Regions from separate parts of the Rhizobium sp. Root1204 genome, predicted to be linked through region 2. Evidence: predicted binding sites of a transcription regulator. Region 2 holds the regulator's gene; the other holds the start of a gene.

Region 1 (11,566 bases), on a different contig from region 2:
GACACTTTCGTCGTCAAAGGCGCACGGGCGGGCGATGTTATTGAAATCATCATTCAGGAGGCCGTTCGTCTGCGCGAAGCCTATGATCGTGATCCAGACCCGGCGGATGATAGCGGCACCGACCTCGACGCCGAACCCTCGAACGACTGGCCGTCGGCGGGCAGCCAGCCGAAGCCGGGCGGTTCGTAATCGTGGCGCATACCGGAAAGGATAAGAATGCTCTCAGGGCAATCCTTGAGGACGTTGTGGCCCGTGTGCGCAAAGCGACACCAGACCTCCTGGAAGAGGCAGCCGCAAAGGCTGAAGTAGCCGGCAAAGTGGCGCCGGTTAAACGGGACTTCGAGCAATTCGGCATCGCTGTGTTCCTGCAGGACGGGCAAATGGCGGCAGCTGGCAATTCCAAGACACCCTTTCCAATCCAATCTATTTCCAAAGTCTTCGCGCTTGAGGTCGCTCTTGATGCGATTGGTGAGAGAGTTTGGGAGCGCGTTGGCCGTGATCCGTCCGGCGACCCGTTCAATTCGATCATCGATCTGGAACGCGCAAAGGGCGTGCCGCGCAACCCGTTCATCAATTCAGGCGCACTGGTCGTCTGCGACATCCTTGCCGGTATCGGTGGGCGTCAGGGGCCAAACAAGCACGTCGTAAGGTTCGTTGAACGAATGCTGGACGATGAGACAATGACGCTGGACCAAGGCGTCATGGACAGCGACCGCACCGGAGGGGATCTCAATCGATCGCTGATGTTCATGGCGAGACATCACGGTAACCTCAAGAATCCTGTAGAAAAGGTCATGGACGCTTACATCCATCAATGCGCCATCACACTCGACTGTTGCGGGCTTGCCAAGGCTGGCCGCTTTCTCATTCCGGGAGATCGCACGAGCGGAAACACCGTCAAACTCAAGGCTGCACGCAGGGCACGCCGCATTTTGTCGATCATGATGCTATGCGGTCAGTATAACGGTTCCGGCGATTTCGCGTATCGCGTCGGCCTTCCGGCAAAATCCGGTGTGGGCGGTGGGATTCTTGCGATCGCTCCCCACCAGGCATCGATCGCCGTATGGTCACCCGCGCTGGATCCCATGGGGAACAGCTGGCTTGGAACCCTCGGCCTCGAAATTTTGACGTCGAAAACCGACTGGTCTGTGTTCGGTGCAACCCGGCGCTGATGGTGTTTCGCAAAGCAAGGGCAAGGGTACCTCTTAGCGGGAGGCCAGCCTCGTTATCCGCGGCGGCATGGCTCTTTCAACGAGCGCCTCGATTTCCGTCTCGTTGCCGGCCGTCAATCGGTCCCCAAGTGTCATAGTTAATTGCGCCGGATCGGGCACCGGCTATTCTTTGCAAGCGTTTGGAGGTTGAGATGGAAAATGGAAAGCGCCACCGTGGTTCCTCTCCAAGAGGAGAGTTCGAGCAGTCGAAAGCAGTCTCAACGGCGATGATCGAAGACCAGCGAGCGGCAGACCGGCTGAAGACGGAGAGCCTGCGCGCTGCGCGGCTCCAATTGAAAGCAAGCCAGTCCGGCCCAATACCCGTTAAGCGCTGACCGGCCATGCATTGGCCGGGAAATGACTGCGGCGACTGTCGGGAAATGCAGCCGCACGTGGGAACCTACTTCGACCGCAATCGTTTTGGGAAAGTGACGGAGGCAGGTTCCAATGAAGACGACCCACACAGAAAAGACTGACGATCTCCACGAAATTATCGATCAAAAGATAACGGCACTCGTGCTGGAGATGGAAAACGCGGATTGGCCAACGAGTGACATTGCGCGTGCCATCCATGACGTCGTCAAAACGCGATGGCTCGACACCGCTTCGTCGCTGGAGGAGGCAAGCCGGGCGGTCTCCAAAAATTTCGTATCGGATGGAAACGAGGGCTAGAACCCCGCTCGCGGCAATTTAAGAGGAAAGCCCTGCAATGACGACCCAGTTTCAAATCGTTTGCCTCAGTGCGCTCGACCCGGCCGGGGAAGACCGCCGGGACGAACCGGAGCTTTCCTATTCCGAGGCATTGATGAGGGCAGAGCAGCTCAAGTTCGAGGGCATCGCGTTTCGTGTTTACACCGACGCAGCCCTGACCGCAGAGCAAACGCAATCTTTCCTCGATCTTGGAGCATTGATGTAGGACTGCAGCCGCAGGGCGCTATTTCCACATGCCCCGCATCTTTTCCGCCACATCGATGCGGATCTGTTGTGCGCTCCGGCCGGAACGATCGGGTGTCACCAGTGGCCAGCGGATAACCTCGAAAAACTGCAGAAGGGTGGCCGGAATGAAACGTGTCCTTGAGGCAAAGACGTGACGATCGCCCTGCGGGTTCTGGTTGTGCGTGAAAAACCGCAAGGGCGTCACAAGCGCCAGATTGTCCTTGGCTCGCGTCATGCCGACATAGAGCAGGCGCCGCTCCTCTTCGAGTTCATGGGTCGTGCCCGCTCCAAGATCGGAGGGGATGCAGCCATCGACGACATTGAGCATGAACACTGATCGCCATTCCTGGCCCTTTGCCGAGTGAATGGTCGACAGGATCAGATAGTCTTCGTCAAGCAGCGGCACGCCCGCCTGATCGCTTGTCGCATCCGGCGGATCAAGGGTCAGTTCCGTCAAGAAGCTTTCGCGCGATGCGTAGCCGGCAGCGATCTGTTCAAGCTGCAGCAGGTCGGCCAGGCGGGTTTCTGCATCCTCATGGATGCGACCAAGATGGGGCTCATACCACAGACGCGCCAGGCCAAACTCTGCAGGCCAGCCGGCTTCGGCTTTGCGCAGCGTCTGAAGCATGGAGACAAAAGACGGCCAATCCTGTGAGGATCTCGGCGGAGCCGGGATCTCTCCCAAGGCAACAAGCGGCTCGGGATCGGCGGCGATCGCATCGAGGATTTTTCCAGCCGTCTGCGGTCCAATCCCGGGCAGCATGTTTAAAAGACGGAAGCCGGCGACGCGATCGCGTGGGTTCTGGGAGAACCGCAGCGCTGCCAGCATGTCCTTGACATGGGCGCTGTCGAGAAACTTGAGACCTCCGAACTTGACGAAAGGAATGTTGCGGCGGGTCAACTCCACCTCAAGCGGCCCGCTGTGGCTCGATGTGCGAAACAGCACGGCCTGTTGCTTCAGCGTCATGCCGCCCTCACGGTTTGCGAGGACCTCGTCAACGATGAAGTTCGCCTGATCTATTTCGTCTTTTACGGTGACAAGCTTCGGACGCTGTTCAGATTGGCGCTCGGTCCAGAGATTTTTGGTGAAACGCTCGCGCGCCAAATCGATCACCCCGTTGGCGGCGGCAAGAATCGGCTGTGTCGACCGGTAATTCCGGTCGAGCGTGATGATATCGGCGGCCGGACTAAATGAGCCTGGAAAATCGAGGATGTTGCGGACGGTGGCTGCGCGAAACGAGTAGATCGATTGCGCATCGTCACCCACGACCGTTAGGCCATGACCACCCGGTTTCAAGGCCATCAATACGGATGATTGAAGCTTGTTGGTATCCTGATATTCGTCGACCATGACATGGTCGAAAAGGTTGCCGATTTCTTCGGCCAGTTCCGGATCGGCGACCATTTGCGCCCAGTAGAGCAGCAAATCGTCGTAATCGAGGACATTCTGCTTCTGCTTGGCCTCGACATAGGCACTGAACAGAGATTTCAGCTGTTCTTGCCACATCGACGCCCAAGGATAATGGTTGCGCACGACCTCGGCCAACGCAGCCTCGGAATTGACGGTCCGCGAATAGATCGACAGACAGGTTCCTTTTGTGGGAAACCGTGTTTCCGTTTTCGAAAATCCGAGTTCGTGCCGCACAAGGTTCATCAAGTCGGCACTATCCTCGCGGTCGTGGATGGTAAAATCGGCATTCAAGCCAATCTGTGCTGCGTGCATGCGCAGCAGACGCGCGCCAATGCCATGGAAGGTTCCCGCCCACGAAAGCGCGTCTGTCAACAGGGCGGCATTGCTGCCGATCACCTGTCTGCAAATGCGTTCCACCCGCCGTGACAATTCCGACGCTGCCCGGCGTGAAAACGTCATCAAAAGGATACGCCGGGGGTCGGCGCCGTTGACGATGAGATGGGCGACACGGTGGGCAAGCGTATTGGTCTTGCCTGATCCCGCGCCCGCGATAATCAACAACGGACCCGCGATCGAGGCTTTCGGCAGGCCAACGCCATACTCGACGGCACGGCGCTGTTGGTCGTTGAGTTTTTCCAGATAGGCTTGTGCCATAATGCGTCCCGGTTGGCTGGGAATGGTTTCGGCAGGGGGTTTAATCTCCGAACAAAAACGGAACATATCGTTTTGAGGCGCCGTTGGAAACCACGATTTGGGTTTTGTGCGTTTCTGTTTCAAATCCAGGCACGGAGCCTCGCCGCATTGTGGAGAAATGCATCCGTTTGCCCGCCGTCTGCGTTGTTATACCAGCGCAACAAAACATCTGCTTCTTCCTGTGGAAAATAGAAGGACCGGTATCGCCTTCGGGTTGGTTGGCTTGACCAACGCGTTCGCGTCGGTGGTCAGGGAGGCAAAAAGGTTTTCGGAGGTTCCCCGTCTTTCGCTTTCCGCCCTATGTTCCAATGACCGACGTCGATGCCTGCAATGAAATCGAGGGATTTCATCGGGTCGCGGGCCAACCACGCATTGAGCCTCTGGCCATGGTCCGTCTTGAACGCAGGATCGGGTTAGTCAAAACTGATAGCGGGGACCAGACACCGACGCTCGGCCCTGAACCAGCGCTTCCAGTGCGGCAGTTTTAGGTTTCGAGATTGGTAATGCTACGATCAGGCTCGGCGCGCAAAGCACTGAGAGATCCGCCGGCTTTCCTTGGCCTGTAAGTTTTCCACCCGCTCTGCTCTTCCATCAGGACGCGTGCGCTTCCAAGGCGCAACGCCAAACGAGTGGCCCGATATCAGTCGGGGGGATCGTCTATGCGAGCGAACCAGTTGTGATTTGGGGAGCGGCATCACATGCCTGACCAGAGTAGTCCGCGGGCGTTACAGTGATGAGGACGGGACATATCCCGGGTTTTGCAGAACATGCGGTGTCTGTTCCAAATGCTGGTTTCGAAGGCGCTCCACGGCCCTTCTGACTTCATGCTCGTCCCACCCGGCTTCAACGGCCGAACTTACCAGTTTGGCTTCAATGCCAATGTCGTCTTCTGGCGGCACGGCGTCATGGAGATGCAGGAAAGCCGAGGTCAAACACTGCTCGCAATCTTCCGCGCGGTTCGGGGAATCGGATGCAAATTTTGGAGAGGCTATGTAGGTCAATTGGCTGTCCTTTTTGCCAGGTCGGTTTTCGGCAGGTCTGGCCTTTTCGGGCCGGAGCTTGACTGATTGTTGGCGAACTCATCTGCTATCGAGATAAACGGCATGCGGCGTAAAAGGTTCATGTCGAGAAGGATATGTGATTGCGGCGCATTCGGTCAGTGCTTGCTGGCCACCGGCCAGGTTACGCGAAGGATGCCGAACCGATGGAGCCCGAGCGAGGGCGCCTGCCGCATCGTCTTGCATTTTCCTGTGTCGGGCAGACGAATGGGGCCGGAACGAACCGGCCCTTCATCGTTTCGCGTGTCAACGGGATCAAAGGGTGCGGCGGGTGTAACGCTCCCGCTCGCGGTCAATTTCGTCAGGACCGTAAGGAGCTGCCGTTTCGTCGAACCGTGTCCAACCCTGCGCTGCATAAGCCTGGCGGCGTTCGACAGGATCCACCCAGTTGGTCTGCTTCAAAATCGCCTCTGCTTCCGCGCGGCGTGTATCGTCGACTTTAGCAGTGACTAATGTTCCGCCGCGGCGCACACCCTCGGCAAAAACGTGGGCATGTTCTTCGGGCACGCCGGAGTCAGTCAACGCTCCGATCAGGCCTCCCGCAGCGCCGCCGGCAAGGGCGCCCGCTGCAACGCCGGCCGCGGTCGCCGCAAGCCAGCCTGCCGCAACAACCGGACCGACCCCCGGAATAGCCATAATCCCAAGGCCAGCCAGGAGGCCGCCAGCACCGCCGACGACAGCACCGATGCCCGCGCCGGTCCCAGCACCTTCGGCAGCATTCGTCTCGCCCTTGGTATGCTTGTCGCCCGCATTGTTGGAGACGATACTGATGTCGTCCGACGGGATACCGCTTGCCTCGAGCGCACTGACTGCCGTGCTGGCATCGCTGTAGTTGTCAAACAGTCCTGTTACAGTTTTCATTGTCTTCAACCTTTCAGAGCTTTTTTTTCAGCCGCGTTTTGCACGTTATTTCGAGACGATGTTCCCCTGGTAGTCCATGGAAACGGCGACCGGTTTGCCGTCCTTTGTGCCCATGGCCTGCCAGACGCCTTGCTCGTCGAGTTTCAGGTCGCTGACGGGCGAATATCCTGCAGCTTCCATTCGCTCCTTGGCCTGCGCTTCAGTGAACGAGTTTGCTCCCTCCACCGGCGCTGCGGGATTTGCCGTGTCGGGGGTAGCAACGGCTGGCGTATCACCGGCGGCGGCCGGCGCTGTTGTAGTCTGTGCATGAGCTGCCAGTGCAGACGCGCTCAGAAGCGCTGTCGCGAAAATCAATTTTTTCATGGTTTTTCCTCAACTTAGGCCATTCCGTCAGCCTCGCAGCAGGAACTAGCCAAACGCGATAAAGTTCCCCAGCTTTTCGACGAAGTGCTGAAGTCTGTTTGCTGGCGCCAAAATTCCGGCCGGCGGTCGCTGCGACCGTTTCTTTCTAAAGCGAGAAGATGGAACGCAGCTTCGGGGCGGCCGATCCGTTTTGCCGCCGCTATGCTAAGCCTCTTGCGGCTCCCGGGGGACCGAGCAAGCATGCGCGTCGATCGAGCTCAACGATCTTGGGCAGGAAGAAAGCTTACCAAGGCGAGGATCCGTTTGGACATCGCAGTGGTGAGCCGCATAGCGTTGATCAGCGCGGCAAAGAAATCTAAAACGGGCTTGTTGAGCGGCGAGCAGCTCCATGAACATGCTCTGATTTGTGAATGTTACGTTCGCGAAAGCTCTAGGAGACTATTGCTGTTTTCTCGCTTTGACACCACGCGTGCATAGGATCCCATTAAGGACATACCCATTCAACGCGACGTCGGTGCTCCAATGCCTCCTTTGAAGGACCGGGAGCGATAACTGCTGCGCGGCAAAGGTAATTTCCTATCTCAAGGATCGCCTCGTGGCCTTTCTGCCTCTGCGAAAACCCCAATGAGTCTGATGCCAAACGCCCCCGGATTATCCTCAATAGGCCCGGGAGCGGGGAGGGATCACATACATCCGTGAACCGGCAGACATGACTCTCCTTGTCAGTCAAACGATCTGCGGCTTGACTGGCGGCGATGACTGCGCTTTGCCGTCAGGATATCCGTCTTCGTCCGCGTCGAACGGCAGTTGCCCGTCCGGTGTTAAGTCATCGACAGCCCTGGGCAGGTCACGGCTGAGACGGCTCAGAATTTCCTCACGCGACAGGCCCGTTTTGTTGGCAAGGTCGTCAAGGATCTCCGGCCCAAGCACCTCCGAAAGCTGATTGTCATCGACCTGCTTGTTCGGCCCTGGCTCGACCCAAGACTTGGCCGTTTCGCCCTGGCCTTTTTGCTCAAACTGCCTGAGCAGGTCTCCCAGGCCTCCACCTAGTCCACCCGCGTTACCGCCGCGGAAAAGATCACCAAGGCCGCCCAATCCTGTTCCGGACAGGCCGCCCAAAATATCACTGAGCCCCCCAGAGGATGCCGTTCCATCAGAGCTTGGCTCGGGTGGATTGCGAAGCCCTTTCAGAATCTCTGAAATCTTGTCCCGGTTCTGGTAGCCGGCGACCGCCAGCACGCCCAGAAGCGCCTTCAACGCATTGCTTGCCATGGTCTTTTCCCTGTTGCAAAACGGACGGCTGCGCAATTGCATCGTCCAAGTCAAAGAACCTAGGGCCCGCTCGCAGTAATTCATCGGGTGCGTGACGATATTGATGTGCCGGATCGCACGGAGTGGTACCAACACATTCCGGCGACGCGCGGTGATGCGCTTTGGGTATCGATGGATCCTACATCGCGAGACCGAGTTGGCGCCGTAATGAAGACTGCACGCTTTGTCGATCGAGCATTTCGCCTTCAATTTCCGATGTTTTCACTGCCTCGTCGCTAAGCAGTTCAATGCGTAAGAGATCACGGTCCTCATCTTTGAAATGGCGTACCGCTCCGATAACTTCGCCAGAAGACAGAAGAAATTGGTTCTCTAAGGGGCGAGGGAAGCGGCGTCATATGTGAACTGCGGCCAGTCTGGTTGCGTCCAATTCCATATCATGAGTTATAGAGCACCTCTTCTATAGCTCATAATGCCCAAAATGGTGAGCAATAGCAACACATTCTATCGATCACGCGCTTGTCGAGAATGAGGAGGGGAGGGGCGTCTATCCATCGCTGAGGCGTATCGACCTACATGATGGCTCTGCTGATAGCCACTCAGTTTTACATGTCTATTATGGCGAGCTGCGCGTTCGAGAGTACAAGGGCTGAATACGAATCGTGCCCACGTAATAGGGGAGGCGCACTTGACGAAAAGGAGTGAGGTCCCCTGGAGCGCGGGACAATGGCGTCAGACCGAAAAGTCGTTTAGCCCAGCGCTAGAGATTGCGGTTGGCGCAATGTGCGCTCTCTGTGTTCCTGCGTTTACGATTTTGGAAGCGCAGGCGCCTAGCGCGACAGATAGGCAAGAACCGCCTCAGGACCCGCGAAAGGCGCCTTCGCATAGACCACCCAGCATTTCTTTCGGACCGGCGATAGGTGCTGCAAGAATGCCTGCCGCTCGGCGAGATGAGCAAGTGCGCGAAAAGAGCTGAGCCGCCCGCCTCGTGCAGAGCGACCAGCCGGGTGAGGAATAGTCGTTGAAACAGTTTGCTGAGAACGCGTACTGGAAGCAGGAAGGCCGGGCGCGATGATATCCATCGGCTGCCGTCTGGCGTGATCCCGCCGCCCGGAACGATCATGTGCACATGCGGATGGTGCGTCATCGCCGATCCCCAGGTGTGGAGCACGGCGGTGATGCCGATGCGCGCGCCGAGAGCTCTGGGTCCGCCGCGATGGTCAGTATCGTCTCCGATGCCGCCTTGAACAGCAGGTTGTAGACTACCGGTTTGTTCTGGAACGCGATGTCGGCGACCTCGGCGACCTCGGCGACCTCGGCGGGCAACGTGAACACGAGGTGGAAGTAGCCGACCGGCAGCAGGTCGGCCTCGCGCTCGGCAGGCCATGCCCGTGCCGCTGCGCCCTGGCACTTCGGGCAATGCCGATTGCGGCAGGAGTTGTAGGCGATCCGCCACTGGCCGCAGTCCTCGCAGGCCTCGACGTGACCGCCGAGGGCAGCAGTGCGGCAGTTCTCGACCGCCGACATCACCTTCAGTTGCGGCAAGCTCAGATGTCCCGCGCGCGCACGCCTGTACGCCGCCCCGGTAGGACGGAAGATCTCGGCGACCTCGGCAGAGGCGCGCACGGCTCAGCCGTCCGGCGATATCTTTGCCGGCTTGAACAAGCCGAGCTTGTCGAGCGGGCTTGTCACTGTTCGCACCGTGCGGGTCGCGAGCACCGTCATCTACTCGGTGGCGGCGTGACCGTGAGTTACTTTTGCTGGTTCCATGCAGGGAAAATGCTTTTCCGCCACTGTCCGTTCGTCCTACCTACTCCGCGAAGAATGTGCAGATGTTATGTGATTGAACGAAACTCAAAGCCGAAGGGCAGTTTCAGCAGTTGTTAATGCTCAGTCATTGAAGCCACTGATTCACAATAAATCATGTCAAGCGGGCGACTGAGAGGCTGCCTCAAAAAGAGGTGGGTGATTTCAACAGGTTATGATTCCTTCGGATTTGCAAAGATTCGATGGAGTTCACGATGGTCTGGACTGAAATCACCCGTCGGCACTATGCCCGGCGAACGGCACGCTACGCAAGTGACATGACGGATCGGGAATGGGAGCTGGTTGAGCCCTTTCTGCCGATGCCGCGCCGCTTGGGCCGTCCCCGCACGACCGATTTGCGCGAGGTCGTCAACGCTCTGCTTTACATCGCCACGACCGGTTGCCAGTGGCGCATGCTGCCGAAGGATTTCCCGCCCTGTTCAACCGTCCAGCGTTATTTCTACGAGTGGAGGGCGCTGGGGCTTTGGGCACGCATCAACCATCATCTCGTAATGGAGGCCCGCGAGTTGGAGGGCAAGGAGGCAAGCCCGACGGCCGGTGTGATCGATAGCCAGAGCGTCAAAACCACGGAGAGCGGCGGTATACGATGCTATGATGCAGGCAAGAAAACCAAAGGGCGCAAGCGCCATATCATCGTCGATACGCTTGGTCTGATGGTCGGTCTCATGGTTCACAGCGCCGACATCCAGGATCGCGACGGTGCTCCCGATCTCCTGAAGTCCATCCGCCACAGGTGGCCATGGTTGCTGCATGTCTTCGCCGATGGTGGTTACGCGGGCGACAAGCTGAAGCGGCGGCTGAAGAAGATCGGGCGCTGGACGATTGAGATCATCAAGCGATCAGACAAGGCGAAAGGCTTTCAAGTTCTGCCACGGCGCTGGGTGGTCGAGCGGACTTTCGCGTGGCTCGGTAGATGCCGAAGATTGGCCAAGGACGTCGAGCGCTCCATCGCCTCATCAGAGGCATGGATCATGATCGCCCACATTCGCCTGATAACCAGACGGCTCGTAAGGTATCGATATCGTTGAGGGCTTTTCGAGTCCGACTCTGAGGGGATCATGACCCCGACAGCCCCAAATGTGGCTAGGTGATCAAGCGATTGGAGCGGGCCAACAGGGAAGGGCGGAAGGTGGCATTGAGATCAAAGCCACTGCCAGTGAGGGAGGCCCAATTAAATTGGGGCATGCGGTGGCCCTACTGAGAAGACAGAATGCCATACATGGCGATAAACGCATAGAGTATGAATGCGCCAACTGCGATGCTGGCAATCACCATGACGATGCCGCGGCCGGCAAAGACCTTGCGCCGTTTCTGCGCGGGTGGATCAGCAGATGGCGCCAGTCCGATTGGAGTCTCTCTGTCTTCCACAATGATATCCTTCCACGGTCAATCGGTTAGAGTTCCGGTCTCTACTGAGACTGATCGATTGCGTGAGGCGATGGTTGTCCAGGGGTCGTATCGCCATGGCCTGGTAGTAGCAGCACAAGCGCGAACAAAAGGGCCAAGGCGACGATGATCGCTGCTATGATTGGGCCGTTACGCATTTGTAATCCTCCGACTGCCTAACTGAGGCTTCAAAGGAAGGTTCCGTGGCAGGTTGGCGGGGTAGCGGATAAATTCGTCAGGCATGAGAACGGAACCCACCACGCCTCTCCATGAAAGCGCGCCCCGCCCGATCATGGGATGCGCCCGAGGCACGATCAGCGCACCAAGCTATTTTAATAGAGATCCCAAGCTGGATACACAGCTTCCGTCAGTTCCGCTGGAGTACAGGGCTGCACCCCAGCGGCCGTGGAGCATTCATCAGGCCTGGCAGATTTCATTTCAACGATGCGTCAGGCTCGGGCCGGTAATAAATCCTTCTTGAATCACGCTGTCGTATGGTGCGCCAAGGAAGGGTGTCAGTGCTATGGCCGACGAGCAGCGTCAGCAAAGCC
Region 2 (11,566 bases):
ACACAACAACCTTTTCCAAGTCCCCTGAGCCGTTGCCCAGCACAAGGCCAAGCGCCCCGATAGCGGCTGAAAGGATGGCGAGAGCAGTAAAGCCCCAGCAAATCACATTCGCCAGGCGAATCATCATGGGCGATGATGTGGCGGGCTCAGACATGGCAAACTCCAATTGGGATGTTGCCGTATCGCTTACACCAGAAATCCTAACTGGATTGCAAACTCCAAGCTATCTGCCGGGCTACCCCCCCAGCTTGGCTGACGGTGCTGGGTGCGTATCCAGCAGCTTGCTTTAGTGCGGGGCTCGTCAGCTTCCCCTCGGATATGGTTGCGGACACAGGATTTGAACCTGCGACATCCAGCTTATGAGGCTGGCAAGCTACCGGGCTGCTCTACTCCGACAAACTGAAAAATTGGCAGCGTTCTTTTTGAGCGATTGGCGGTGAAAAACCGATCAGAGGCCCGGTGATACCGCAACAGATCAGCCATAAAATCACCTTATGGCTTGAAATATTACACTGCTTCGGAAAATTCAGAAATATCAAGCTATACGGGTACCAAGCCGTTCAGCGTCTCAATCATCGCTTTTATGGTGTTGCGGCCGGTGGCGTCCACAACATATCCGCCCATACCCTTTAGGAAGCCGCCATTGACGACGACGCGGTGGTTTTTCGGGAAAACGTCGCGAGCTTCTTTCCGGGTGAGTTTAGGGCCAGCCTGGTTTTCCTTTTCGATCCGGCGGGCCGGTCGCCGTTCCATTGATTCCAGTTCGGCCGCCTCGGCGGCGCGGATGTTCTCGATGTCTGTAGCTAGGATGCGCAGCGGGCAACCGGCCACACCAAGGATAGCCGAAACTCCGTCGCAGTCGGAAAGCGTATAGAAGCTGTGGGGATCGCGCACGAAGGCGTAACCTACCATCAGTGGGAACCGTTTCACGATGCACGCGTCCGTCCGGTGAAGCGAAGCGAGGGGAAGACGCTGACGACGGTGAAGACTGGCGGGCGTCTGCATGACGGACGTGGCCAATATCGATCTGCTATGTGGAGAAGAACAAGAGCCGTCACGGCACGATGCGCTATTACCTGCGCATCGATGGAAAGCGGATATGCCGACTTCCGGATGATATTCAGAGCGAGCAATTTTCCATTGAATACTGGAAGGCCTGCAAGACCGCCCAGCCCGTGATGGCGCGTGTCGATATTCCGAAAGCTCTGTCCTTCATCGTGAAGCCAAACAGCTTCCGGCTCTGCGTGGAATACATGTGCAGCAACGCTTTCACCACGCTCGACAAGTCCACGCAGGATCGCCGGCGGAATATCATGGAGGCGATGTGGCTGGAACCGTTGAGCGAAAAAGACGGCAGGCTATTTGCCGACATGCCGGTGTCAAAAATGGATGTGGAAAATTTAGAGGTCCTGCGGGATCGCAAGAAAGAGGTGCCCTTTGTGGCTGACGATGCGCCGTGTCTTCGACACGAAGAAGGATGGCAAGCCCGTGGTGCCGAACATCGCTCGGCTCGTTGAACCATTCCGCGCCTATAGCGACGGGCACCACACCATCGCGCCCGACGAGATCGGCAAGTTCATCGATCACCACGGCCAGAAGTCGAAAGCCGTACTGGCGCTGTCGCTGTTAATGCAGACCGGCTTTCGCGTATCGGACTTGGCTGTTATCGGCCCGCAGCATCGGTGTGGCGATATTCTCAAGCTGCGGCTATTCAAGAACCGCAACCGGACGCCGGTGGATATCGAGATTGCCATTCACCCGATCCTTGAAGCCGTGATGGAGTTGCACCCTGTCACCGGGCTCACCAATGTGCGGACTGAGTTCGACAAAGCTTTCACAGTGAAGGGACTTGGAAACAGAGTGTCCGCATGGTTCAGCCAGGCAAGGGGCTGGCAACTGATCAGGCGCACAACGAAGCCACCGACTATATGCTGGAAGCGATGTTCGGCTGGAAGGACGGGAAGACATCCAAGATCTACACGCGCAACGCAGACCATGCGCGGCTGGCCAGACAGGCCGTATCGAAGATCAACTGTGATGGGATGGGCACGAAATTGCTCGAAAGCAAGGACGGGACGGAGGGGTGAAATAGGAACCGACTGCCACACCCGCTATATTTTCGATTGATTTCAAGGTCTTACTGGTGGAGCAAGAAAGGTTTGGAGGCCTCGCCCGGAATTGAACCGGGGTGCAAGGATTTGCAGTCCTCTGCGTCACCACTCCGCCACGAGGCCTCACCAGTTCAAATAGTCGAACTGTGGCGGCGGTTTAGAATGATCCTAGACAAATCGCAAGAGGGTATTTCTGAAAAACGTTCTTGGTCATTTCTGAGATGCCGTTTCCGAACCCTTCTTCCACAGCTTTGGGGATGAACAAGCCGGTGTGCGAGGAGCCGAAAACGAGATTGCGGCGTCCCGGTCAAAGCGCCACGTCCCTGCCCTGTTGCCGGGCGCATTCTCACGAAGGTGACGGGCGACGGATTCGTGAATTGGTGCGCAAGTGCTGCCGTCGGCTGTTCGATTGATGAAGCGCCAAAGCCCTTAGCGAAACGGCACTGTTTCTAACGCCTTGCCAACGCGGGCCGTTGCAGCAGCCGGCCCTTTTCCCTAACGATGCCAATCGTTCAGCTCTTGGCTGGAGCGATCCGCATTATCTGTCCACGTCTCAATTGACGCGCGGGCAACCCTGGCGGTTTGCAAGTTTCAAGACAGTGTATTCGCCACGGCGTCCAATGCCGTCAACGACAACAAGGCGCCGGTTTATCGAGCGGATGCCGGGATCACGCATTCCGTACTGATAGGCACGGCGGATTGCCTGCCGTTCACTGCAATTGCTGCGCGGACGATACTCATTATTGTATCGCCGGTCTCTGTATTCAACTGCGGGACTGTCGCGTCCGATGTATATGTCCAAGGATTGGGCCAACGATGCTGGTGCCTGAACAGTCGAAATGACTGTGGCCATCAATGCCACGACCAAAACTTTTGTAAAAACGGTTCTCACATTGGCCTCCTGGGTTCCGTCCACGAATAGAGCCGATAGGTCAACGAAATCCTACTAAATAGGTTCCAAAAATAGGGTGCGATAGGGGAACGGCAACATTTGCCGATGCGCAAGCCGCATTGAAAATTCATAGGCTTACAGCCCGTTAATCGGGCGTATTGAAGGAAAAATCATGTCCCTTATTTCCGCCGCTACTCATGATTTAGAGTGCTCCGGTCGGTTCATGAGGTCGCTAAGGCATTATCTTTCAGGGGGCAAAACTATCGTCGCGCCGGACGGTGACAGGTTTGCAGCCATGTCTACAAATCACGCAATCTTCCCCACTCCTTTAAGCTGCCATAGCTGAAGTGATATCAGATCAATGATAACGGCGGATCAGCCCGACGAGTTTTCCCTGTATCTTGACCCGGTCCGGTCCAAAAATCCGCGTCTCATATGCAGGGTTGGCGGCTTCCAGCGCGATCGAGGCGCCTTTGCGGCGAAACCGCTTCAATGTCGCTTCCTCGTCATCAACCAGGGCGACGATGATTTCACCGGGGCTGGCACTGTTCGTATTGCGGATGATGACCGTGTCGCCGTCGAGAATGCCCGCCTCGATCATCGAATCACCGCGCACTTCAAGTGCGTAGTGCTCACCGGTCCCAACCATCTCGAGCGGCACGGAAATATCATGCGTATTGTTCTGAATCGCGGAGATCGGTACGCCGGCGGCGATCCTGCCCATGACAGGTATGGAGACGGTATCGTTGTTTGCGGCGGCCTTGACGGGTGCGGCAGGTGCCGGTTGTGTACCAAGACTGCCCTGGATGACGCTCGGTGAAAAGCCGCGCTTTGGCTGAAGGCTCGTGGTATAGGCTTCTGGTAACTTGATCACTTCCAGCGCCCTCGCCCGGTTGGGCAGACGCCGGATGAAGCCTCGCTCCTCAAGCGCTGTAATCAGCCGATGAATGCCGGATTTCGACGCAAGATCCAGTGCATCCTTCATCTCGTCGAACGATGGCGGTACGCCCGATTCCTTCATTCTTTCGTGAATGAACAGAAGCAGTTCCTGTTGCTTGCGGGTCAGCATGAACGATCACTCCAGAATCTAGAAACAAATCAAGAACGAACACTATCTGTTCCATATGTGTTCCGCAAGTCCCTAAAATTCGTGAGTGTTTTCAACGCAACAGAAAATCGTGCTGCATAGCGGCTCCTTTCCACTCAGCATTCCGCCTGCCATTCATCGCGGGAAGCTATCTGTTGGAACCTTTGCGCCGCCGGTACCGTTTCGGTTTATCTCGAAACAATGCGATGGACGGCCTGCTCCGGATGCCGTCCGAGGAGGCTTTGATGGCGAAATACACCGATGAGCGCGCTTCCGATGCCGATATGCAGAAAACCGTGGAATTGAGCGGCGTGCAGGCCCGTCAAGGCTTTTTGGGCCGGCCGGTGCTGATGGTACTCATCTGCGGCGTGGTCCTTGCAATGCTCGCCTGGGCCGGTGCGGAAGTGTTTGGCGAAAGCACAGACAACGACGCTGCGACCAAGGTTGAGGAAAAGCTGCCTGCCCCGAACAATGGCGCTCCGGCCACGCAGGAAACTCCGGTCGATCCGGCGCAAATGGCACCTGCGGACAAGGACCCGACGCCACAGACAGGCTCAGGCGGATAAGCGGATCGGATCCGGCGCAAGCCTCTGCCGAATCGGGAGAAGGGCTTACGTCCAGCTTCCTAGCTGGAAGCAGGCCATTTGCGCGCCCACCAGACCGAAAGCCGCCGCCTCTTTCGCCGGACGAAGGCAAGGTCGTGCGACAGGACGAGAAGACCAAGGGGAATCATCCAGAAACCGAGAACCGGGAGAAAACCCAAAATACCGCCAAAGATCAGCGCGGCACCGATGGAAATGCGCAAAAGGCGCGATTGCGGCAGCCGCATACGCCACGTGCCGATGATGAGTTCGTGGGCGCGGGCATCGATGCCGAATTTTTTTGTTTTCCGCTGTTCTGCCATCAAATTCCACCTGCCAAATGTCCGGCCACCCGCCATCGCCTGCGAACGCTGCAATCCTGCGGGTTTATCCCCGGCAAATCAACGGAGCGCTTTCAACTCTCACATGGGGAGTTGTCCACAATCAGACAAGATTGTGCATTTTTTTTGAAAAACCGCTTGGCAAATCGGAAAAGCATTTGTATTAGCAGCCTCACTTCTGCAGCACACACCGCCGCAGATTATCCCTGGTAGCTCAGCGGTAGAGCATTCGACTGTTAATCGACAGGTCGCCGGTTCGAATCCGGCCCGGGGAGCCAATTTCCAAAGGCCTTGCTGAAAAAGCAAGGCCTTTTTGGTTTCTGGCGTACCCTCTGCGCCCGCCTTCATGTTCTACCGGTAACCGCTCGCGTCCGCCGGTTTTCCGGCATCCTGCACCTCGGTCATGTAGCGCCAGCAGTCCGGCCGCGATCCGTCGAGATCGGTAAAGCCGTAAATCTTGGCGAGATCGCCGCTTGAGGTCGATTGCCCGTTGAGGCGTCCCCGCTCCGGATCCGCAGCCAGGGATGAAACGGCGCGGCCGGTAAAGCGTGGGGTTTCGGAAATCACGAAATGCGGCTGGGCCTTTATCGCCTCCACCCAGTTTTCCTCGCGCACACCAAAGATGTCGAGCATCATTTCAGAACGCATCCAGCCTGGAGAGATTGCCACCGATGTCGCTGCATGCGGCGCCAGATCCTGCGCGTGTGCCCACGCCATGCGAATGACACTGGTCTTGGCGAGATCGTAGAACGGGCTGAGCCGGTAGTGGGTGGCATTGTATTGCGCCGTGCCATCGGTCATCTCGACCAGCAAGCCACCAGGATTCTCGATCATCAATGGCAATGCGTAATGGGCGGTGACCAGATGGGTATCGATCGCCAACCGCAAGAGTTTCAGGCCATTTTCAAGCGAGTGTTCCCAGACCGGCTTGTTCCATTCGGTCAAATACTCGCCGCCCCAGATATCGTTGACGAGGATATCGAGCCGCTTTTCGTCGCGGCGGACGCGGGCGATCAGCGCCTCGACTTCGGCGTGGATGAGATGATCCACCCGCACGGCAATGCCTTTACCACCAGCCTGTGTCACAAGTTCAGCGGTTTCTTCGATCGTTTCCGGGCGGCCATAGTCCGATTGCCGGGTTCGTGTCGTGCGGCCGGTCACGTAGACGGTTGCGCCCGCTGCCCCCAGTTCCACGGCGATGCCACGGCCAGCACCACGCGTCCCGCCGGCCACAAGTGCGATTTTCCCTTGCAGGTTGCTTACCACGGTATTGTCCTCCTCGTTTAGAATTGATAATAACCGAACGTTCGTTCATAAATAAAATGAACGCAAGGGGAAAATAATGCCGCGGCCACGCACGTTATCCGACGAGCACCTGCTTGATCTGGTGCTGACGCTGATCCACGCAGAGGGACCGGAGGCGGCGACGTTTGCCGCTGTATCCAAGGCAAGCGGCCTGTCCGGCTCAACACTGGTGCAACGTTTTTCGACCAAGGCAGCGATGCTGCGTCAGGCGTTGCTGCATGCCTGGGACCAGCTGGACGCCGAGACGATCCAACTGTGCGAAGCAATCCCTAGGACACCGCAAGGTGCCGTTACTTTGCTCGCCGCTCTGTCGGGAAATTATGGTGACAGCGCTGCCGTCTATGCCGACGGCCTGCGTTTGTTGCGAGAGGACTTTCGGGATCCCCAACTGCGAGCTCGGGGTGCAGCCTGGGGGCGAACGCTGGTCGGGGCCCTCAGCGCGTGTTTTACGAATGCCAACCGCCCGGAGGTGACCGCACGGCTGATGCTTGCTCAATGGCAGGGCTCACTGCTCTGGTGGGGATTTGAGGCGAATGGTCCGGTCGTGCCTTATGTCGAATCGCAGCTTCAGGAATTTCTCGCCGAACTCGGCCATTCACCTCGCCCCTCGCCGGCCGTCGCCGGCAAGCGAGATTTCGCGTAAAAACTTGGACATTTTCTGTCCGGTGATGGTGAAATCGCGGCTCGCAATATCTATGTGGGGCTGAGGCGTGAAATCGCCTTCGCCAAACAAGTCGTGGGGGGATGGCGCGTGACTGACTATCGATCCCGTGCAGCCCAGTTGAAGGGCTTTTCTCTCGGAAGCCAGTGGACTGCCTATCATCACGGCGAATCGGGTGACGCGCTGTTTCGGCGCGCCGATGGTAGCGCCTATGCCAAAGTGGCGACCGGCAGCGGCGTGGCGCTGCTGGATGACGAGCGCCGGCGCACTGCATGGCTTGCCCCCTTCAAGATCGGATCCCCGACCGTTCTCGATTGGCAGGTGTCGGACGACGTCGCATGCCTCGTGACAAGCGCCGTGCCGGGCATTCCCGCAGACCAGCTCGAAGCAGCGAGCCTTCTCAAGGCTTGGCCTTCGATCGCGGCGCGCGTGCGCGATCTCCACGCTATTCCGGTAAAAGATTGCCCGTTTGACCGCGGGCTTCAGACCATGTTCGACCGGGCGGTTGATGTTGTTGAACGCGACGGCGTCAATCCGGATTTTCTCGATCCAGGCGACCAGGACACACCGCCGCACGTCTTGCTCGACAGAGTGCGGGCCGAGTTGCCCGAACGCCTTGCACAGGAAAGCCTCGATCGCGTCGTTTGCCATGGCGATGCCTGCATGCCCAATTTCATGATCGAACCGGAAACGCTTCGCTGCACGGGAATGATCGATCTCGGACGGTTGGGCATGGCGGACCGCTACGTCGACTTGGCGCTGCTGACCGGCAATACCCGTGAAACCTGGCGCACCGCCGAAGAGGCGCAGACCGCGCAAAATCGTTTGTTCGATCTCCACGCGATCGCACCTGCCGACCGGGAAAGGCTCGATTTTTACCTGCGTCTAGACCCGCTGACCTGGGGCTAGCGAAAGACGGCGGCCACGCGACTTCTTAAAAAACATGGTGTATAGATCAGGCTTACAACCATGACCGGGAAGAGGAGCAGACTATGCCGTCGATCGAGATTCTTGTTGCTTTCATCGCTACTACGGCTGTCTTTGCCTACATTCCCGGCCCGGCCATGCTGTATGCAGCTGCACAGACTATTGCTCGCGGCCGCTGGTCCGGGCTGATGGCGGCGCTTGGTATTCACCTCGGCGGTTACGTCCACGTCATTGCTGCGGCCGCTGGCCTATCGATCCTGTTTCACGCCGTGCCGACCCTGTACATGATCGTCAAATTGGCCGGTGCAGCCTATCTTGTCTGGCTGGGCATTTCCCTGTTTCGGGCCAAGGTCGAGGGGGATTCCGCCCTGCCCGGCATCGAACCGAAATCCGGCCGGCGCGCCTTCTTCGAAAGCGTCACCGTCGAAGTCCTTAATCCGAAGACGGCGATCTTCTTCGTGGCTTTCCTGCCGCAGTTTGTGGATGCGTCAGCTGCTTTCCCGGTGTGGCTGCAACTGACGATCCTTGGAATGATCGTCAACATGATGTTTTCGTCTGCGGATATCGTTTGCGTGTTTCTGGCCGGTGCCGTGATGACCAAGCTGCGCCGCTCAAGCTCCGCGCAACGCCTGATGCAGCGCGCTGGCGGCACCATGCTGGTTGGGCTCGGTGCGCATCTGGCTTTCCAGAAGAGCTGAATTCCCCTCGCCGCTGATGGCTGCAGCCGTCGCTTTCTGAAGAGAAGTGGCGGTTGAAATTTCGCCACCGGCATTCCGTCGCAAAACGATGAAATAAAAAGCTTTCTCCGCGAAACCTTTGATCCGTCATAGCCGTATCTGCGTACACACTGACGTAAGATGTGATGCGCGGATTAAAATGAAAAACAACGGCCTTTCCCACGAAAAACCCATTATCATCTGGTTTCGCAAGGACCTGCGGCTGGACGACAATCATGCGCTGCATGCGGCTGCCCAAACCGGGCGCGATATCATCCCTGTTTATATCCGTGAACCTTCACGGCTCGGCACCGGGCCGCTTGGGGCAGCCCAGGCCTGGTGGCTGCATCATTCGCTGACGGGACTGGACAAGGCGCTCAAGGGCCTTGGAAGCCGGTTGATCCTGCGCAGCGGCAAGCCGGACAGTGTTCTGTCCGAGCTGATAGCCGAGACCGATGCGTCGACTGTCCACTGGAATCGCAGGTACGATCCGGATGGCATCGCCGTCGATAGCCCGCTGAAAGACACGTTGGCTTCGGCTGGAACAACCGTCAAGAGTTTTGCTGGCCAGCTTCTGCACGAGCCCAGCCGGTTGAAAACGGGCTCGGGAACGCCCTATCGGGTCTATACGCCGTTCTGGCGGGCGCTTGAGGCATCCGGCGAACCGGATCAGCCGCTTGACCGCCCTGACGCGCTGGTTTCTCCAACCAAATGGCCTGGCAGCGATACTTTGGCCTCTTGGGCGCTTTTGCCGGCAGCGCCGGATTGGGCACAGACGTTTTCAGAGGTCTGGATACCGGGTGAAGAAGCGGCGCTCGAGCGGCTGGAGGAATTCGTCGACGACGATTTGTCAGGCTATAAAGTCAGGCGCGATCTGCCGGCCACTGATGGCACATCGCGGCTCTCGCCACATCTGGCCATGGGAGAAATATCCCCTGCCCGCATCTGGCACGCCACCCGCAATCTAAGGGACACTCCTACCGAGGATGTCGTCACGTTTCGCAAGGAACTGGTCTGGCGCGATTTCTCTTATCACCTGCTCTTCCACAATCCGGATTTGCCAAGGGAAAATCTCAACCGGAAATATGATGCTTTCGCATGGTCAGGAACCGGTGATGCGTTCAAACATTGGACGAAAGGGCAAACCGGCTATCCGATCGTCGATGCGGGCATGCGCCAGCTCTGGCGGCACGGCACAATGCACAACCGGGTCCGCATGATCGCGGCATCCTTCCTGATCAAGGATCTCCTGATCGACTGGCGCCGTGGTGAAGCCTGGTTCCGTGACACGCTGGTGGATGCGGATCCGGCCTCCAATGCGGCAAGCTGGCAGTGGGTGGCAGGCAGCGGCGCCGATGCGTCGCCTTTCTTCCGGATATTCAATCCTGTCCTGCAGGGCGAAAAATTCGATCCCGATGGCGCTTACGTCAAAACCTTCGTACCAGAGTTGCGAGACCTGCCTGCAAAGTTCGTTCATCGGCCATTCGAGGCGCCTCGGAGCATCCTTGATGCCGCCGGGGTGACGCTCGGGGAGACATACCCGAATCCGCTCGTGGATCATGCAAAGGCGCGCGACCGCGCTCTTGCTGCGTATAGCAAGATCAAGGACGCAGCATGAACGCCCCGTTTTCCCATGCTTCGCATCATGTACCTGGCCGCCGCTTGTCGATTGCAGTCATAGGCTCAGGCGTTTCAGGCAGTTCGGCCGCCTGGGCACTTAATCCTGTCCACGATGTCACGCTCTATGAAAAGGATGATCGCCCCGGCGGCCATACGGCAACGGTCGATATCGACTATGATGGCACGCCGATCTCGGTCGATACCGGTTTCATCGTCTATAACGAGGCCAATTATCCGAACCTCACAGCGCTGTTTGCCGAACTGGATGTCGCCACGCACAAGAGCGACATGAGCTTTTCGGTGTCACTCGATCAGGGACGGCTGGAATGGAGCGGCGACAATCTGGCGACCGTCTTTGCCCAGAAGCGCAATCTCGTCCGGCCGTCCTTCCTGTTAATGCTGCGCGAAATCCTCCGCTTCAATCGCATCTGCCTTGAAGATCGCAGCGCCGGGCTGCTCAAGGCCATGTCGATCGGCGACTATCTCAATTGGCGCGGTTTCTCTCCCGGCTTCACAAACAATTATCTGGCACCAATGGCTGCCGCGATATGGTCGTCACCGGCAGCCAGGATGCTGGATTTTCCGGCCGAGAATTTCATCCAGTTCTTCGATAATCACCGCCTGATCTATTCCAAGCCGCACCCCTGGCGCACGGTTACCGGTGGCAGCCGCAATTATCTGTGCAAGCTGCTGCGGCCGCTTGGAGACCGCGTCCGTCTCGACTGCGGGGTAGCGTCGATCCGGCGGGAGGACGGCAGGGTCACTATCATCGACGTGCAAGGCACAACGAAAACCTTCGACAAGGTGATCATCGCTGCGCACAGCAATCAGGCGCTGGCGATGCTTTCCGATCCGACACCCGCAGAGCACGCGCTGCTGTCGGCCGTTCCCTATCATCCCAATCGGGTCATCCTGCACCGCGACACGGCGTTAATGCCGAAACGGCCAAAGGTCTGGGCGTCATGGAATTACCTGCGGTCGGTCAAATCCTGCGGCTCGCAGGGCGTCGCCGTCAGCTATTGGATGAACCGCCTTCAGGGTATCGCCCCGGAGCATCCTTTGTTTGTGACGCTGAATCCGGAGCGCGAGCCAAAGTCTGGGACGGTGTTTGCCGAATTCTCCTATGATCATCCGCAGTTCGACGCAGGCTCCATGGCCGCCCAGCGTGCCCTGCAGGCGATTCAGGGCGATAACGGTACCTTTTTTGCCGGTGCATGGACCGGATATGGTTTTCATGAGGACGGCCTGACATCCGGGCTTGCAGCTGCAGAGGCACTTGGCGGGGTCATCCCCTGGCGCCAGCAGGTCTCATCGGTGTTCAGGGA

What was found. The regulator LexA, encoded in region 2, represses DNA repair genes until DNA is damaged. The targets are predictions, from matches to a motif close to TGTTCNNNNTGTGTTCNG.
Region 1: a site for LexA is predicted at 4,260-4,277, ahead of ASC96_RS04320 (ATP-dependent helicase). Genes of this name have one in related genera too.

The regions. Positions count from the first base shown of each region.
Region 1 is NZ_LMCZ01000002.1:172,164-183,729, forward strand. It holds gene ASC96_RS04300 (hypothetical protein) at 1-189, shown strand, start outside; gene glsA (glutaminase A) at 192-1,172, shown strand; gene ASC96_RS32430 (hypothetical protein) at 1,364-1,546, shown strand; gene ASC96_RS04310 (hypothetical protein) at 1,659-1,883, shown strand; gene ASC96_RS04315 (hypothetical protein) at 1,921-2,127, shown strand; gene ASC96_RS04320 (ATP-dependent helicase) at 2,146-4,212, opposite strand; gene ASC96_RS04335 (general stress protein) at 5,565-6,170, opposite strand; gene ASC96_RS04340 (hypothetical protein) at 6,216-6,533, opposite strand; gene ASC96_RS04345 (YidB family protein) at 7,260-8,054, opposite strand; partial or broken gene ASC96_RS31510 (DUF4172 domain-containing protein) at 7,993-8,243, opposite strand; partial or broken gene ASC96_RS04350 (transposase zinc-binding domain-containing protein) at 8,639-9,401, opposite strand; gene ASC96_RS04355 (IS5 family transposase) at 9,824-10,657, shown strand; gene ASC96_RS33270 (hypothetical protein) at 10,824-10,997, opposite strand.
Region 2 is NZ_LMCZ01000034.1:393,860-405,425, forward strand. It holds gene ASC96_RS23170 (hypothetical protein) at 1-154, opposite strand, end outside; tRNA gene ASC96_RS23175 (tRNA-Met) at 320-397, opposite strand; gene ASC96_RS23180 (hypothetical protein) at 541-894, opposite strand; gene ASC96_RS23185 (hypothetical protein) at 1,035-1,517, shown strand; gene ASC96_RS23190 (hypothetical protein) at 1,869-2,087, shown strand; tRNA gene ASC96_RS23195 (tRNA-Cys) at 2,161-2,234, opposite strand; gene lexA (transcriptional repressor LexA) at 3,362-4,072, opposite strand; gene ASC96_RS23205 (hypothetical protein) at 4,336-4,656, shown strand; gene ASC96_RS34095 (hypothetical protein) at 4,716-4,994, opposite strand; tRNA gene ASC96_RS23215 (tRNA-Asn) at 5,216-5,290, shown strand; gene ASC96_RS23220 (SDR family oxidoreductase) at 5,364-6,278, opposite strand; gene ASC96_RS23225 (TetR family transcriptional regulator) at 6,355-6,960, shown strand; gene ASC96_RS23230 (APH(3'') family aminoglycoside O-phosphotransferase) at 7,099-7,887, shown strand; gene ASC96_RS23235 (LysE family translocator) at 7,971-8,603, shown strand; gene ASC96_RS23240 (deoxyribodipyrimidine photo-lyase) at 8,782-10,239, shown strand; gene ASC96_RS23245 (FAD-dependent oxidoreductase) at 10,236-11,566, shown strand, end outside.